Regions from separate parts of the Rhizobium sp. BG4 genome, predicted to be linked through region 1. Evidence: predicted binding sites of a transcription regulator. Region 1 holds the regulator's gene; the other holds the start of a gene.

Evidence for each region. Region 1 encodes HrcA, which represses chaperone genes, less so after heat shock. Its sites were predicted from a motif close to GTTAGCACTCNCNNNNNGNGAGTGCTAAC; they were not measured.
Region 2: groES (co-chaperone GroES) is a predicted target of HrcA. The motif match lies at 4,485-4,513, and genes of this name have one in related genera.

Annotation. Positions count from the first base shown of each region.
Region 1 is NZ_CP044125.1:1,458,011-1,466,274, forward strand. Features, by position in the region: gene F2982_RS07610 (nucleoside hydrolase) at 165-1,109, shown strand; gene grpE (nucleotide exchange factor GrpE) at 1,161-1,793, opposite strand; gene hrcA (heat-inducible transcriptional repressor HrcA) at 1,895-2,986, opposite strand; gene rph (ribonuclease PH) at 3,167-3,886, shown strand; gene F2982_RS07630 (VOC family protein) at 3,883-4,299, shown strand; gene rdgB (RdgB/HAM1 family non-canonical purine NTP pyrophosphatase) at 4,309-4,953, shown strand; gene hemW (radical SAM family heme chaperone HemW) at 4,963-6,165, shown strand; gene F2982_RS07645 (DMT family transporter) at 6,169-7,089, opposite strand; gene gcvA (transcriptional regulator GcvA) at 7,288-8,175, shown strand.
Region 2 is NZ_CP044127.1:516,507-524,770, forward strand. Features, by position in the region: gene F2982_RS30100 (PAS domain S-box protein) at 1-156, opposite strand, end outside; gene F2982_RS30105 (hypothetical protein) at 293-568, opposite strand; gene F2982_RS30110 (DUF6481 family protein) at 635-1,015, opposite strand; gene F2982_RS30115 (hypothetical protein) at 1,043-1,270, opposite strand; gene F2982_RS30120 (cold-shock protein) at 1,392-1,601, opposite strand; gene F2982_RS30125 (hypothetical protein) at 2,354-2,632, opposite strand; gene F2982_RS30130 (DUF982 domain-containing protein) at 2,642-2,941, opposite strand; gene F2982_RS30135 (Hsp20 family protein) at 3,015-3,488, opposite strand; gene F2982_RS30140 (usg protein) at 4,112-4,384, opposite strand; gene groES (co-chaperone GroES) at 4,658-4,972, shown strand; gene groL (chaperonin GroEL) at 5,032-6,660, shown strand; gene F2982_RS30155 (LysR family transcriptional regulator) at 7,187-8,080, opposite strand; gene F2982_RS30160 (NmrA family NAD(P)-binding protein) at 8,182-8,264, shown strand, end outside.

The sequences.
Region 1 (8,264 bases):
GGACCCGGAAATTTTAGGGTAAACGCCGGCTTTGTCCTTGCTTGACAAAGCGCATGCAGGCTCGCATCAAATCGTCACCCGCAAGGGCTGCGCCGATTTGCGACGCAATCATAAACAAATGGTGCCTGCCAAAACGACGTGCACCTGAGGAGGGACCGACGTACATGGCAAACCCCAGAAAGATCATCATCGATACCGATCCCGGCCAGGACGATGCAGCAGCGATCATGCTCGCCTTCGGCAGCCCGGAAGAGCTCGAAGTGCTCGGTATCACCACGGTCGCCGGCAACGTGCCGCTGTCCTATACCAGCCGCAACGCGCGCATCATCTGCGAGCTCTGCAAGCGCATCGACATCAAGGTCTTTGCCGGCGCAGACAAGCCGATCGCCCGCAAGCTGGTCACCGCCGAGCACGTGCATGGCAAGACCGGCCTCGACGGCCCGACGCTGGCCGAGCCGACCATGCCGCTGCAGCCGCAGCATTCCGTCGACTTCATCATCGAGACGCTGCGCCGCGAGCCTGAAGGCAGCGTGACGCTCTGCACGCTCGGGCCGCTCACCAATATCGGCCTCGCCTTCCAGAAGGCGCCAGATATCGTCGCACGCGTCCGCGAACTGGTGATGATGGGCGGTGGCTTCTTCGAAGGCGGGAACATCACGCCGGCTGCCGAATTCAACATCTATGTCGACCCTGAAGCAGCCGACATCGTCTTCCGTTCGGGTGTGCCGATCGTGATGATGCCGCTCGACGTGACCCATCAGCTGCTGACCCGCAAGGACCGCGTCAAGCGCATGGCCGACCTGGGCACGGCGCCCGCCCAGGCAATGGTGGAGATGCTGGAATTCTTCGAGCGCTTCGATATCGAGAAATACGGTTCCGACGGCGGCCCGCTGCATGACCCGACGGTTGTCGCCTATCTCCTGAAGCCGGAGCTTTTCAAGGGCCGCGAGTGCAATGTCGAGATCGAAGTGAAGTCGGAGCTGACGGTCGGCATGACCGTCGTCGACTGGTGGCATGTGACCGACCGCAAGCGCAATGCCCAGGTGATGCGCTTCGTCGATGCCGACGGTTTCTTCGATCTGCTGATCGAGCGCTTTGCCCGCATCTGAGCGACGGCAGACCGGAAAAGAAAAGGGCCGCTCCTCAGCGGCCCTTTTTCATTATGCGTCCTTCTGATCCAGATAGGAATTGGCAGCCTCCGCCTCAGGCTTCGGACCACCCTTGGCGACACCGACCATGGCCGGGCGCAGAACGCGCTCGCCGATCGTGAAGCCTGCCTGCACCACCTGGACGACTGTGTTGTTCGGGACTTCCGTGTTCGGAATTTCGAACATCGCCTGATGGAAATTCGGGTCGAACTTCTGGCCGACGGGATCGAGCTGGCGAACGCCATGGCGCTCGAGCGTCGAGAGCATGGAGCGCTCGGTCATCTCGACGCCTTCGATCAGCGTCGTCAGGCCGGCTTCGCCCGCAGCCTTGGCTTCGGCCGGGATCGAGTCCAGTGCGCGGCGCAGGTTGTCGGATACAGCCAGCATGTCGCGCGCGAAGGAGGCGACCGAGTAGGACTTGGCATCCTTCACATCACGCTCGGTGCGGCGGCGCAGGTTGTCCATCTCTGCAGCGAGACGCAGATAGCGATCGCGCAGCTCGGCATTTTCGGCCTTCACGAGTTCCATCGGATCCGGCTGGGACGATGCCTCAGCGGCCGCTTCATTCTCGACGTTTGCGGCTGCGTCCGCAGCAGCGTCGGCCGCGGCAGCCTCAGGTCCGTTTTTCGTCGTTTCGTCAGTCATGACGGTCTCCGGGTAAAGGGTTCTTTCGGGATGCGCCCGATATCGAGCTTTGACCGCAAAAAATCAAGTCTGCGTGACAAAGAAGCGGAAAATCGGGCTTTTCAGAGGGCGCCACCGCGCGACAGGCGGGAAATCAGCTGCGCGGTGTAATCGACCATCGGCACGATGCGCGAATAGTTGAGCCGCGTCGGGCCGATGACGCCGACCGCGCCGACGATCCGGTCGTCATCATCGCGGTATGGCGCGACGATGAGCGAGGAGCCGGAAAGCGAGAAGAGCTTGTTTTCCGAGCCGATGAAGATGCGCACCCCCGGTCCGCTCTCGGCTAGGTTCAGGAGCTCGATCAGGCTGTCTTTCTTTTCGAGATCGTCGAAAAGCATCCGCAAGCGATCGAGATCGTCGGCACCGGCGAGCCCTTCCAGCAGGTTTGCCCGGCCGCGGATGATGAGCTGCGCCGGCTTGCCCTCGTCAGGGCTGCCGGACCAGACGGCGATGCCGCGCTCGACGAGGTCCTGCGAGAGAGCATCGAGTTCATGGCGAACATCGATCTTCAGCTTGTCGAGTTGCTTGCGCAATTCCGGCAAAGTCTGGCCAGTCATATGGGCATTCAGGAAGTTCGCAGCTTCCGTCAGCTGCGAGGAGGTCACGCCAGCCGGTAGCTCGATGATGCGGTTTTCGACCTGATCATGCTCGCCGACCAGCACCGCCAGAGCCTTGGTCGGCTCAAGGCGGATGAACTCGACATGCTTGAGGATGGGATCGCTCTTGGCGGTGATGACAAGCCCGGCGCCGCGCGAAATGCCCGACAGCATCCGGCTCGCCTCGTTCATCATCGCTTCCACCGGGTTGTCGCGGCTTTCGGCGCGTACCTGGCGATCGATGCTGGCGCGGTCCTCGGCAGAGAGATCACCGACCTGCATGAAGGCGTCGACGAAGAACCGCAAGCCCACCTGGGTCGGCAGGCGCCCGGCGCTGACATGCGGCGAATAGATGAGGCCGAGCTCTTCGAGATCGCTCATGACATTGCGGACGGAGGCCGGCGAGAGCGACATCGGCAGGATGCGCGACAGATTGCGCGAGCCGAGCGGCTCGCCATTCTCGAGATAGCCCTCGACGATCCTGCGGAAGATTTCCTTGGAACGCTCATCCAGCGCAGCAATGGCATCCGAAACCGGCGACGACCTGAAGGCCATGAATCCTAAAACACCCACGCTGATGAAACTCCAGAAAATATAGTCAATCTCGCGGGCGTGGCAAAAGGGAATTTGCAAATGGCCGCAGCCAATCGTAGAAGCGGGGCAGCATCAGAAACACGCATGACTACGCCCTGCCGCCGCCGCGGCCACGAGGCCTCATGCAGCAGGAGACAGAGAATGCGGCCGTCAGGCAGAAAAACCGACCAGATGCGCAAGGTCAGCTTCGAGCGCAACTTTTCCAAGCACGCCGAGGGCTCCTGTCTGGTGAAGTTTGGCGACACGCATGTGCTCTGCACCGCGAGCCTGGAAGAGAAGACGCCGCCGTGGCTGCGCAACACCGGCAAGGGCTGGGTCACCGCCGAATACGGCATGCTGCCGCGCGCCACCGGCGAGCGCATGAAGCGTGAGGCGGCTGCCGGCAAGCAGGGCGGACGCACGCAGGAAATCCAGCGCCTGATCGGCCGCTCGCTGCGCGCCGTCGTCGATCTGACCGCACTCGGCGAGCGCCAGATCACCATCGACTGCGATGTCATCCAGGCGGATGGCGGCACGCGCACGGCCTCGATCACCGGCGGCTGGATCGCGCTTTATGACTGCCTGAAGTGGATGGAAAGCCGCAACATGATCAAGGTCGACCGCGTCCTCAAGGACCATGTCGCCGCGATCTCTTGCGGTATCTTCGCAAATCAGCCGGTCATCGATCTCGATTACCTGGAAGATTCCTCGGCCGAGACCGACGCCAACTTCGTCATGACCGGCGCCGGCGGCATCGTCGAGATCCAGGGAACGGCTGAAGGCACGCCCTTCTCCGAAGCCGAATTCGCATCGCTGATGGGCCTTGCCAAGAACGGTATCGCCGAACTCGTGGACCTGCAGAAGCAGGCGATCGCCGGGTGAACGACATGCTGGAAGGCATGCTGGAAACGGCGCTCTACGCAAAGGACCTCGATAAAGCCGAGGCTTTCTATGAAGGTGTTCTCGGCCTTGCGAAGATCACGCGTGCGGCGAACCGGCATGTCTTCTTTCGCTGCGGCCCGGGCGTGCTGCTGATCTTCAATCCGGAAGAGACGGTAAAGCCACCGGCAGCCGATTCCCTGCAGGTTCCGCCGCATGGTACCGAGGGAGCCGGGCATGCCTGCTTCCGGGTCTCGGCTGCGAATATCGACGCCATGGCTGCCAAGCTGCAGGCCGCCGGCATCGCCATCGAATCCGAAGTTCACTGGCCGAATGGCGGCCGCTCGATCTACTTCCGCGACCCTGCCGGCAACAGCCTGGAATGTGCGGAAGCTCGGACCTGGGGCATCGAATAGGAAAACGGAATGCGCAAACTCGATACCAAGACGATCGTTGTCGCCAGCCATAATGCCGGCAAGATCCGCGAAATCCAGGACCTGATCGGCCCGCTCGGCTTCACCGCCAAGTCGGCTGCCGAGCTCAATTTCATCGAACCGGATGAAACCGGCACGACCTTCGAAGAGAACGCCAGAATCAAGGCACTCGCCTCTGCCAGCGCCGCCAACATGCCGGCGCTCTCTGACGATTCCGGTCTGGTGGTCGATGCGCTCGGTGGCGATCCCGGTGTCTATACGGCCAACTGGGCCGAGACCGCCGATGGCACGCGCGACTTTGCGATGGCGATGGAGAAGGTCGAGAAGGCTCTCGAAAAGGCTGGAGCCGCCAAGCCCGAGCAGCGCACGGCCCGCTTCGTCAGCGTTCTCTGCCTGGCCTGGCCCGATGGTCATACGGAGCTCTTCCGCGGCGAAGTGGAAGGCACGGTCGTCTGGCCGCCGCGCGGCACGCAGGGTTTCGGCTATGACCCGGTATTCCAGCCGCAGGGCTATGACACCACCTTCGGCGAGATGAGCGCCGAACAGAAACACGGCTGGAAGCCCGGCGACGAGCAGGCGCTGTCGCATCGTGCGCGCGCCTTCAAAGTCTTTGTCGAAGCCTGCCTGGAAGCGTAAGATCCGCCAGTGGATGATTTGAACAACCTGACTTCGCTGCGTGATGCCAAGCTTCTGCCGGATACGGGGGAGCCCGGTTTCGGCGTCTATGTGCACTGGCCCTTCTGCGCCGCGAAATGCCCCTATTGTGACTTCAACAGCCATGTCCGGCACCAGCCTGTCGATCAGGAGCGCTATGTTGCGGCCTTCCTGAAGGAGATGGCGACGATCCGGCAGTTGAGCGGACCGAAGACCGTCACCAGCGTCTTCCTCGGCGGCGGCACGCCGTCGCTGATGAAGCCTGAGACCGTCGATGCGATCCTGAACGGCATTGCCAAGGAATGGCACGTGCCTGCCGGCATCGAAATCACCATGGAGGCCAATCCCTCCAGCGTCGAGGCCGAGCGCTTCCGCGGCTACCGGGTGGCCGGCGTCAATCGCGTCTCACTCGGCGTCCAGGCGCTGAACGATCGCGATCTGAAATTCCTTGGCCGCCTGCACGACGTTGCGGATGCGCTGAAGGCGATCAAGCTTGCCCGCGACATCTTTCCGCGCATGTCGTTCGATCTCATCTATGCCCGTCCCGACCAGACCGTCGACGAGTGGGAGCGTGAGCTGAAGCAGGCCATCTCCTACGCTGTCGATCACCTGTCGCTCTACCAGCTGACGATCGAGGAAGGCACGCCCTTCTTCGGCCTGCACAAGGCTGGCAAACTGATCGTTCCCGATGGTGACCAGTCTGCGGCCCTCTACGAGGCGACGCAGGAGATCACGGCGCGCGAAGGCATGCCCGCCTACGAGGTTTCGAACCATGCCCGCCCCGGCGCCGAGAGCCGTCATAACCTGACCTACTGGCGCTATGGCGACTATGCAGGCATCGGCCCCGGCGCCCATGGCCGCCTCAGCCGCGGTCTGGAGAAGATCGCGACGGCGACCGAGCGCAAGCCGGAAGCCTGGCTTGAGATGGTCGAGCGCGACGGGCACGGTATTCTCGACGAGGAACGGCTCGGCTACGAGGAGCAGTCGGACGAATTGCTGCTGATGGGCCTGAGGCTCAAGGAAGGCGTCGATCTCGCCCGCTGGCAGCAGCTTTCCGGCCGCGATCCCGATCCTGCGCGCGAAGAGTTTTTACTGGAACACGGCTTCATCGAGCGGATCGGCAATTCGAGGCTGCGCTGCACGCCTGCGGGCATGCTGATCCTCGATTCCGTCGTTGCCGATCTCGCCTGCTGAGCTTCAGACCGCCCGCTTCCGCCCGATCGACATCAGCCGCCCATCGATAGCCGCAAGGCCGATGGCGATCATTGCCATGCCGATCAGATGCTTGGTCTGCAGCTGCTCGCCGAGCACCAGCGCGCCGAGCAGGATGGCGCTGACCGGGATCAGGAAGGTGACAAGCATCAGATTGGTCGCGCCGGCCGTTGCCAGAATGCGAAAGAACAGCACGTAGGCGACCGCCGTCGACAGGATGGCGAGACCGGCGAGAGCGAGCCAGGTTTCCATGCCGGGCATGGGAAGCGTCCAGGGCTGGTCGGCGATCAGCGCAATCGGAATCATCAGAATGGTTGAAGCTGTGACCTGGCCTGCCGCCGGCAACAGCGGCGGCATGCCCATGGCGCGGAAGCGGCGGCCCCAGATCCCGGCGAAGGAATAGGAAATCGCCGCTCCCAGCACCGCAAGCTGCGCCAGCACATTCGAGCCGAGATCGTGCAGGGCATCGAAGCCGATCATATAGGCGACGCCAGCAAAGCCGACGACGACGCCGATCAGCCTGTTGGCGGTCATCTTCTCATCTGCGGTCAGCAGATGGGCGACGACGACCGCGAACAGCGGCGTCGTGGCATTGAGGATCGAGGCGAGGCCGCTGGCGATATGCGTCTGGCCCCAGACGATCAGGCAGAAGGGGATCATGTTGTTCAGGACGCCCATGCCGAAGAAGGCGACCCAGCTCTTGCCGTCGCGCGGCATGGCATGGCCCATCACCCGGACGATCAGATTGAGCGCAATCGCCGCCAGCAACACGCGGCCGGTGACGATCGTGAAGGGCGGCAGCGCCTTCACCAGGATGCCGTTGAACAGGAAGGAACCGCCCCACAGCAGCGACAGCACCAGCATCATGCCCCATTCGGCCAAACCCATCTGCTTCTGCATCGTCATCCTCCGTTCGATCCTGTCTGCATAGGACACCACTGGAGGCGCCGCCACCCGCTTCCTGCGCAGTGAATTGTTCGATTTATTCTCGCAACAAACCGGCATTGGATCGGTGTTGCGATACATATTGATGCTGATATTATTTCGCTAATTAAGATGGATCAAACGAGTCTTTCTCGCGCGACACTTTAGCTGAGCTAAATCATGAGCGATTATCTGCCCTCCCTTTCCGCACTTCGGGCCTTCGAAGCGGCAGCACGTCATCTCAGCATGACGCTGGCGGCGAAGGAGCTGAACGTGACGCCCGGCGCCGTCAGTCTGCAGATTCGCGATCTTGAGGCGGCACTCGGCGTTCAGCTTTTCGAGCGCAAGCCGCGGGCGCTAGCCTTGACCGTCGAGGGTGCCGATTACTTCACGACGCTGCGGGCCGCCTTCCGGCTGGTGCGGGAAGCGACGGCGGCGATCACGGCGCGCAGCCGCGGTGCGATCCTCAACGTGACCTGCACGGCCGGGTTCGCCACCTATTGGCTGGTGCCACGGCTCGGCCGGTTCGAGGTGCTGCATCCCGATATCGACGTGCGCATCAGCGCCTCGCATCGCGTGCTGGATTTCCAGCGCGACGGTATTGACCTTGCCATCCGCCACGGGCTCGGCGGTTATGAAGGCCTTGTCAGCGAGCGGCTGGTGGATGACGAACTCGTGCCGGTCTGCATCCCCAAGCTCGCAGCAGAACTCGGCGACCATCCCTCGCCTGCCGCACTGGCGCCCTTCACGCTGATCCACGACGTCTACAGGCACGACTGGCAGCTCTGGCTGGAGGCCGCAGGGGTGGCCACTGCCGTCGACGCCTCCCGTGGCCCGATCTTCATGCATGGCAACGGCGCCTATGACGCAATGAAGGCGGGTCTCGGCATCGCGTTGATGCGCCGCTCCTTCGTCGAAGGCGAGCTGAAGGAAGGCACCGTGGCGGCCCCCTTCCCCCTCGGCGTCGCGAGCCGCCTCGCCTTCCACCTCGTCTATCCCGGCGCCTCCCTGGAACGCCCGGCGGCTGCCGCTTTCCGCCGCTGGCTGCTCAGCGAGTCGAAAGCATGACGGTCCAAAAAGATGACTTCAATAGTCATCTTTTTCTTTCCTTTTCCGTTCAGGCGTGATTATCAGGTTAGCGACTGCCGATATTCGAG
Region 2 (8,264 bases), on a different replicon from region 1:
AATCGGCTTTCCAATGGCCTCACTTTCCGTATAACCGAACATGCCTTCGGCAGCCTTGTTCCAGCTTACGATAATGCCTGAAAGATCCTTGCTGATGATGGCGTCGAACGACGATTCTACAATGGCTGCAAGGCGTTCTGCGCTGTGCTCTTCCATGGACGACCGATGACCTTTTATGAATTGCGCTACCGTGATTTAGGCAGTCGCCTGACAGATCAACCTCGCGAGCCATAAAAAAGTTCAATCAACGCATCGCGCCCGCACAAAAAAATCGCCTGGTTCTGCTCCACGTTCAGGCACGGTCGTAAGTAAATGAGGTGAGCAGTGTGGTCACGAAATTGCTTGCCCGTTCTTTGACGAGAACTTCCGTCCACTCATTCGTTCCTCTCAGCCTGAGATCGGTATGAATGCTGTCGACCGCGGCTTCTTCGATGCGCGCGATTTGTTCCTTGAAGTGGGACTCGCCGCCGGCTCGGTACATATCGCGGATGACCATCCGCAAGATCTCCTGAATAGCTATCTGCCAGGCGGTGTTGATTGCCTGAAGTTCGTTCGTGTCCGGTGCCATAGGTTGCCTTTCGGTTGATGGGCCAAGCATGACGCCGCGCGCTGATGGTCCGGGCGGGTCCGAAAACTAGGCCTGCCTTGCCTTGCGGTTGGCGTAACGCCGGTCGCGCTCAGCCTTTCGTGCGGCCTCGTCTTCGATCACCCGCGCGATGCGCGCGTTTTCGGCGGCTTCTTTCGCCTGGTTTTCGGCAACAGCTGCAGCCTCGAGTGCGGCCTGATGCGCTGCCATCTCGTTCCTGGTCCGCTCCTGTTCCTCAAGCTTGAGGCGCTCCCGTTCGACGCGCCGCTCTTCGCGCGCAGTCGCGACAGCCATTCGTTCGGCCTGCCTTTCGAGCTTGGAAGGTGCTGCCGCAGCCTGGGCTGCGCGATAGGCATTGAGAAGATCTGTCTTCGCGGCGGCGGATGCAGCCCGGCGATCGACGATGTCTGTATTCTTGGCGTTCTTCATTCTGGTCTCATGTCTCTTCGTAGAAAATCAGCGCGACTTCACACCTGCGGTGTTAACCGCGGTAGCCGCCATGCGCTCTTCAGACTCTTTGGCAAGACGGGCCTCTCTCAGCCTCTGCGTCTTTGCGTCCCTTGCCTGAGCGACGGCTTCCAGTTCCTCTGCCGCATGGTTCTTGGCGAAGAACTGGGCCTGCGTCTGCACGGCACTAAAGGCATTTTCAGCGCGCTGGCGGGACTTACTGTATGTTTCTGTCATTAGAACCTCGATCATCCGGCGCTCCGCCGAAAATAAAAAGGCCAGGCGTGACGCCCGGCCTCAACGAAACAGCTTCCGGCAGTGCCAGTACATCCGTGGTCAAAGGGAAGCATGTTTCAATTCACGCGGCCTGAAGATTGACGGCCGACATCTTGCCCGACTTCCTGTCGCGCTCCAGCTCGAAGCCGATCTTCTGGCCTTCGACCAGCTCGCGCATTCCCGCGCGCTCGACTGCCGAGATATGGACGAACGCGTCAGCGTCGCCATTGTCAGGCTGGATGAAGCCGAAGCCTTTGGTGGTGTTGAACCATTTTACGGTGCCAGTGGTCATGATAAACCCTTTCAAAGCATAGAGTGAAGAACTGCGAAGCCGATGCCGCGCAGGTGAAAACCGACTATTTTTGAAAGAAAAGTTCGCTTAGGGCGCGTTGCAAATCGCGCGGTGAACAAAGCTCGGCAAGCAAAAGATCGATGAACCAATAGATAGAGCAAGGAACGCATCGCGTCAACGTTTAGTTCTCGATTTAACTGCATTGCATCTTCAGATTGCATGCGTGGCAGCCATGCGAGCGGGCCGTGGCCGGGGGACAGTTCGTTTGAGCGTCCGCAATTCCGCTGGCTTGGCCTGGCCAAGTGATGCTCGACGGTTCAAGGTGTGACGGTACGGCGATGATGATCAAGCATGACCTTCATGCGGAAGACTTACCCAGGGCTTATTCGCCCGATCCAGTGGTGGCCCAATCGTCATCTGATCTTCAGACGCAAGCGGGCTTGAAAGGCCATCGCCGTATCGCGGCGCCTGAGACTGGCGCGGCTGGATCATGACAATGCGCCCCCCGGGATGTGTCCCGCAGGTTCGGCGCAACGCGATCGCAGAAGATACCGTCCCCTGCCGGCAGCAAACACAACATGTTCCGACCATCTCGGAGACACCCGGCTGGCGCAATGCCGCGCCAGCTGTTTTCGTATACCTTTGACGCTCTCACCGTGGCACGCCTTTCGCGACACGTGGCGATCTGGGCGTCGCAATGAGGGAATGAACCCTCTGTCAGCGGCTTGACGCGTTTCGCGGCTGACTGCACCTCATGATCCGTCCTGGCGGTCAAGTTCCTTGAGCGCTGACTGGATCTCGTCGATCGATACTGGTTCAGGCGTTCCGGGCAAGTGCCGGAGAGCCGGTTTCGAAACCACCGCGTAGAGATCTGAGGCCCAGGCCGCAAGGATGGTGCGCCTGTCATCGAGCGAAAGCGAGTGGGATCTTACGACATCCATCGGACGGGCGAGTTGCATGCCCTGCATCAATACTGCCGGTCCCATCGACACGACATTGTCGACTGCCTGCTGCAAGACTGTGTTCATCACGGCAACACCTCACTGAACATGCGGATCGCGATCGCCGCGCCTGCGCAATGCTGCAATCGCCGAGGCTTCGGGCGCCATCAGATCATGTTTCTCCGCAAATGCCGTGAACAGACCACGGGCGGTCTCGGCCTCGATCTCACCGCGAAGGACCGCTTGACACGCCTTCAGAGCAACGGAGTGAGCCGTATCTCTGAACGAGGCGGGCCACTCAGCAAGGTAGCGGTAAGCATCCATCGCGCCGCGTATTTCGGCGGGAAAGCCCAAGCCGACCAAGATCGTGATCGGCTGTCTAAACATATCGGGTTTCATTGTTCGTCTCCTTCCAAACCCTTTGCGTTGAGAGGCGCCACCGCGGTGGCGCCTGCTTTCCAAGCGGGCTTGATCACGCCGCCTTCTGCCCTTCGATCTGAGGGCGGCCGCGTGTGTTCGAAGCAGGTGAACTCTCGATTGCAATCTTGCGCGGTTTCAGCGCCTCCGGGATTTCTCGAACAAGATCAATCGACAATAGACCATTGCTCAAATCGGCGCCGTCCACCCTGACATGGTCAGCAAGCTCGAAACGATGCTCAAAGGATCGGCCGGAGATCCCGCGATGAAGGTAGGCTTCGCCAGAGCCTTCCTGCTTCTTGCCAGTCACCGTCAGGAGATTTGACTGGAAGGTGATATCGAGATCGCCGTCTGCAAAGGCGGCAACCGCAATCGAGATACGGTAGCTGTCATCGCCGGTCTTGACGATATCATAAGGTGGCCAATCGCTCGTCGAGCGGGCGCGCTGGGCGTTTTCAAGAAGATCGAAAAGCCGGTCAAAGCCGACGGTCGATCGGAACAACGGTGCGTAGTCGTAAGATGTTGCCATAGCCATATCCTCCTTGAAGCAACATGGGTACGGGAGCGCTCTAAGTGGCGCCCCTAGCAAGGCCAGCTCCGTTCCAGCAGCTGGCGCAAAACGATTTGGTTTCAAGATTTGCGGTTTCAAGACCGGCAAAAAAGAAAATTTGCGATTTAAGGTTCCGCATGAGATTGGCTCTTTCCCGGAATGCCCACCATCGGCAATTTATAGTTTCTGTGCGTGCGTCCCTGCGCCGCGGATGTGTCCGTCACGACCAATGTCAGAGAGCGTTGCGGCACTGAAGCGGCCTTGTGCGGATTGTTTTAAAGGATGGTAGCGTCGAGCGAGCCTTGCGCCGCATTGGCAAAACATCGACCTGATCGTTGCCCTGGCGTACGAGCCGCTCTTCACGCTGCTCGATGTGCGAGGGAAGCCAGGGCGCGTCAAGATGGCAGGCTTTGAGGCGTCACTGAGCATTCACCGCGGTGCCGATGGTCTCTGAACTGCCCACAAGAACCGAGGTTTGCCAGCAGGGACGCGCATTCCATACAGGATTTCAGGACGACCAAAGCCAAGCAACGACCGATCGCTAGCGGGCCCTGCAGTTGGGTCGCACACGAGCTAGAATGAGCAGCAAAGCTCTTTCAGGGTCAGTTTAGCTTGAACTCGCCATCAACGCGCCGCCATTCGTTTGGCCCGACCAGCCTCTGATGGCTGTAACGGACCGAATGCAGCGCTCCATCGAGCGATGCCTCCCAGAAATGAAGGAACCTGCGCATCACCGGAAAGTCGGGAGCCTGATCATAGTCTTGCCAGACGTAGGTCTGCAGGACGGACACAAAGTCGGGGATACGATAGAGGATGTGTGCGGTGGTTAGCCCGTAACCATTGAGCTGGCGGTCCAGATCCGATGAAAACTGCATAGCGAAGCTCCATTTTTCTGCGTGATCATGGTGGCGCAAAACGGCGCCGCGATCAACGCACCTCACCCATAATCCATATTTTATCGTTAGATTTCATTTTGTTAGCAGCCACGTGGGGTGAGTGCTAATTTTTTGTCGCCACCTACTTGAAATCAAAAAATCTCGAAAATAAATTTTTCGCGCGAACGCTCGGGTTGAGGTTCGCACCCGCCCTGACTGTCATCCGGTCCGGTCCGGGTTCAACGTCATTATTTTTGCTCAATGGAGGAAAACATGTCGTTCCGACCGCTTCATGATCGCATTCTCGTGCGCCGCATCGAGAGCCAGGAAAAAACCAAAGGCGGCATCATCATACCCGATACCGCCAAGGAAAAACCCCAAGAGGGCGAGGTTGTTGCCGTCGGCGGCGGCGCGCGCAATGACGCGGGCGAGGTTCAGGCGCTCGACGTCAAGGCGGGTGATCGCATCCTGTTTGGCAAATGGTCGGGTACCGAGATCAAGATCAACGGCGAAGACCTGCTGATCATGAAGGAAAGCGACGTTCTTGGCGTTATCGAGGCCGAGGTCGAACAGAAGAAAGCCGCCTGACCGCTGGCTGTCAGGCGAACGATATCAGTCAAAAAGCTGCCTATTGAAGGAGTGAAGACATGGCTGCGAAAGAAGTCAAATTCAATACCGATGCCCGTGAGCGCATGTTGCGTGGGGTCGATATTCTTGCCAACGCCGTCAAGGTGACGCTCGGCCCTAAAGGTCGCAATGTGGTTATCGACAAGTCCTACGGCGCCCCGCGCATTACCAAGGACGGCGTTTCGGTGGCCAAGGAAATCGAGCTCGAAGACAAGTTCGAGAACATGGGCGCACAGATGTTGCGCGAGGTGGCGTCGAAGACCAATGATCTGGCCGGCGACGGCACGACCACAGCAACAGTGCTTGCGCAGGCAATCGTCAAGGAAGGCGCCAAGGCTGTGGCGTCGGGTTTGAACCCGATGGATCTCAAGCGCGGCATCGATCTTGCCGTCGACGCCGTGGTCAAGGAGCTGAAGGTCAACGCCCGCAAAATCACCAGCAATTCCGAAATCGCTCAGGTCGGCACCATTTCTGCGAACGGCGACGCCGAGATCGGCCAGTACCTCGCCGAGGCGATGGAGAAAGTCGGCAATGAGGGCGTCATTACCGTCGAGGAGGCCAAGACCGCCGAGACCGAGCTCGAAGTGGTCGAAGGCATGCAGTTCGATCGCGGTTACCTCAGCCCGTATTTCGTCACCAATCAGGACAAGATGCGCGTCGAGCTGGAGGATCCCTATATCCTCATCCATGAGAAGAAGCTCTCGAATCTACAGGCTCTCCTGCCAGTCCTGGAAGCGGTCGTTCAGTCCGGCAAACCGTTGCTGATCATTGCCGAAGACGTCGAAGGCGAGGCACTTGCGACACTCGTCGTCAACAAGCTGCGTGGCGGGCTCAAAATTGCTGCCGTCAAGGCGCCAGGCTTTGGCGATCGCCGCAAGGCGATGCTTGAAGACATTGCCATCCTCACAGGCGGCACTGTCATTTCCGAAGACCTCGGCATCAAGCTTGAAAACGTCACGCTCGACATGCTCGGCCGAGCCAAGAAGGTGGCGATCGAGAAGGAAAACACGACCATCATCGATGGCGTCGGCTCGAAGTCCGAGATCGATGGCCGCGTCGCCCAGATCCGCGCGCAGATCGAGGAGACGACATCCGATTACGACCGCGAAAAGCTGCAGGAGCGCCTGGCAAAACTCGCGGGTGGCGTCGCTGTCATCCGTGTCGGAGGCTCGACGGAGGTCGAGGTGAAGGAAAAGAAGGACCGAGTGGACGATGCCTTACATGCAACGCGCGCGGCGGTCGAGGAAGGCATTCTGCCCGGCGGCGGCGTTGCGCTGCTGCGCGCGGCAAAGGCGCTTGAGGGTCTGCCCACGGCCAACGACGATCAGCGGGTCGGGATTGACATCGTTCGCCGGGCGATCGAGGCCCCCGTACGGCAGATAGCCGAAAACGCCGGTGCCGAAGGCTCGATCGTGGTTGGCAAGCTGCGTGAAAAGAACGAGCCGTCGTTCGGTTGGAACGCTCAAACCGGCGAATATGGCGACCTTTACGCGCAAGGTGTCATCGACCCCGCCAAGGTTGTTCGCACCGCACTCCAGGATGCGGCTTCGGTTGCAGGACTTCTGGTAACAACAGAAGCGATGATCGCTGAAAAGCCCAGAAAGGAAGCCGCGCCTGCTCTGCCCGCCGGTGGCGGCATGGATTTCTAGTCTCCAAAGGCCAGCCCGCCCCTTCCCAGGGGCGGGTACTAGCGAGCGGTTGTCATGATAGAACCGATTTCAAGAGACGATGCACGTCTATGCGCCGGGGTGGTCAGGGAGGTCGTCCGTGCAAAGGGCATCGCAAATGACCCGGGTGCCGTTGCAAAGCTAACGGTTGCCGTCGCCCGACTTTTCAACAAAGGACTTCGCGAGCGCGATCAGCTCATGGCTGCGGCCATGGAAGCAGACCAAGCTGTATAGGGCAAAGCTCCGAGCCGGCAGCGCTAGCCGCCGGCTCGGGCACTGGTGGTACCGCCTGTCCGGATCGATCCCGAACGGGTTTACGTCATGCCCATCTCCCCGAACCGGAAATCGGCGCGCTTCTTCCTCGTCGGATACGCCGGCGCGGACCAATGTTAAAGCCGCTCGGCGCAATAGCGATAGCCGGCTGGCTTCTGCGACCGAGACGAGCCGCGCATCGTTTTCGCCAATATGGTGGTCGCCGAGCTCCTGAAACGCTCTTTACCCTTGTCGATCAGCAGTCGATGTAAGCCGAAAGCGCTTCCGGTGATCCGTCCGGAAACGCTTCCCTCAGGTGATCGAGGAACGCTGAGACGCGCGCGCTAAGCAGTCGTCTCGAAGGATAAAGAGCCCAAAGCCTGATATCCGATCCTTGCACATCGCCCCATAACGAGAGCCTCCCAGCGGCAATATCGCCACTTACCAGCGAAATCGGCAGGCGGGCAGCACCCACGCCCATTCGCACAGCATCGCGCACATTCAACAAAGACGTCAGTCCAAGGATCGGCTCCGCACCTATCGTAAATGCCGAACCGTTGCGGTTCACGTGCCAAGTATCAGGCGGCCCCGGCGGGCCGCGCACGACCACAGGCACGTTGGTGCCTTCCGGTGGCGCTTGCAGCGACAACGGCGCGACGATGACAAGCCGGTCGCGAAGGAAGGCCCTGCCGACGAGGGCGTTGTCCGCGTCCGGGTTTACCCGAATGACCAGATCATAGCCCTCCTCAACCATGTCCACTGCCCGGTCTTCAGTCGTGACGTCGAGCCGCACATCGGGATATTGCAGCGCAAAACTCGATGCCAGCTTTCCCATCGCCATCTGGGAAAACAGCAACGGAGCGCTGATCCGCAGCCTCCCGCGCGGTCGCTCGCCCCCAGCTGCAATTGCCGACGCCGTCTCGTCCAATTCCATGAGAAGTGCCCCGGCACGGTGGTGCAGTGCCCTCCCCTCCTCCGTGAGCTTCAGCGTCCTTGCACCGCGTTCAACAAGGCGCAGTCCGAGGCTGGCTTCGAGGTCGCTGACGCGTCGCGAGAGCGTTGCTTTGGGGCGTCCGGTCGCGCGCGCTGCGCGACCAAAACCGCCATGCCTGGCAACAAGAACGAAATCGGCAAGCCCGAGAAGATCCATCAGCTGTTCCACCTGCGAGACATTTGGTCCAAAATTCCCGTCTAGTGGGTCATCAGTGATCCATTCATATTCGGGTTGTCAACAACGCAAGGAGAACTTCCATGACAATCCTCGTAATCGGTGCAACGGGTCGTGTCGGTCGGCATGTCGTCAATCAGCTCGTGGCTCGCAAAGCCACCGTCAG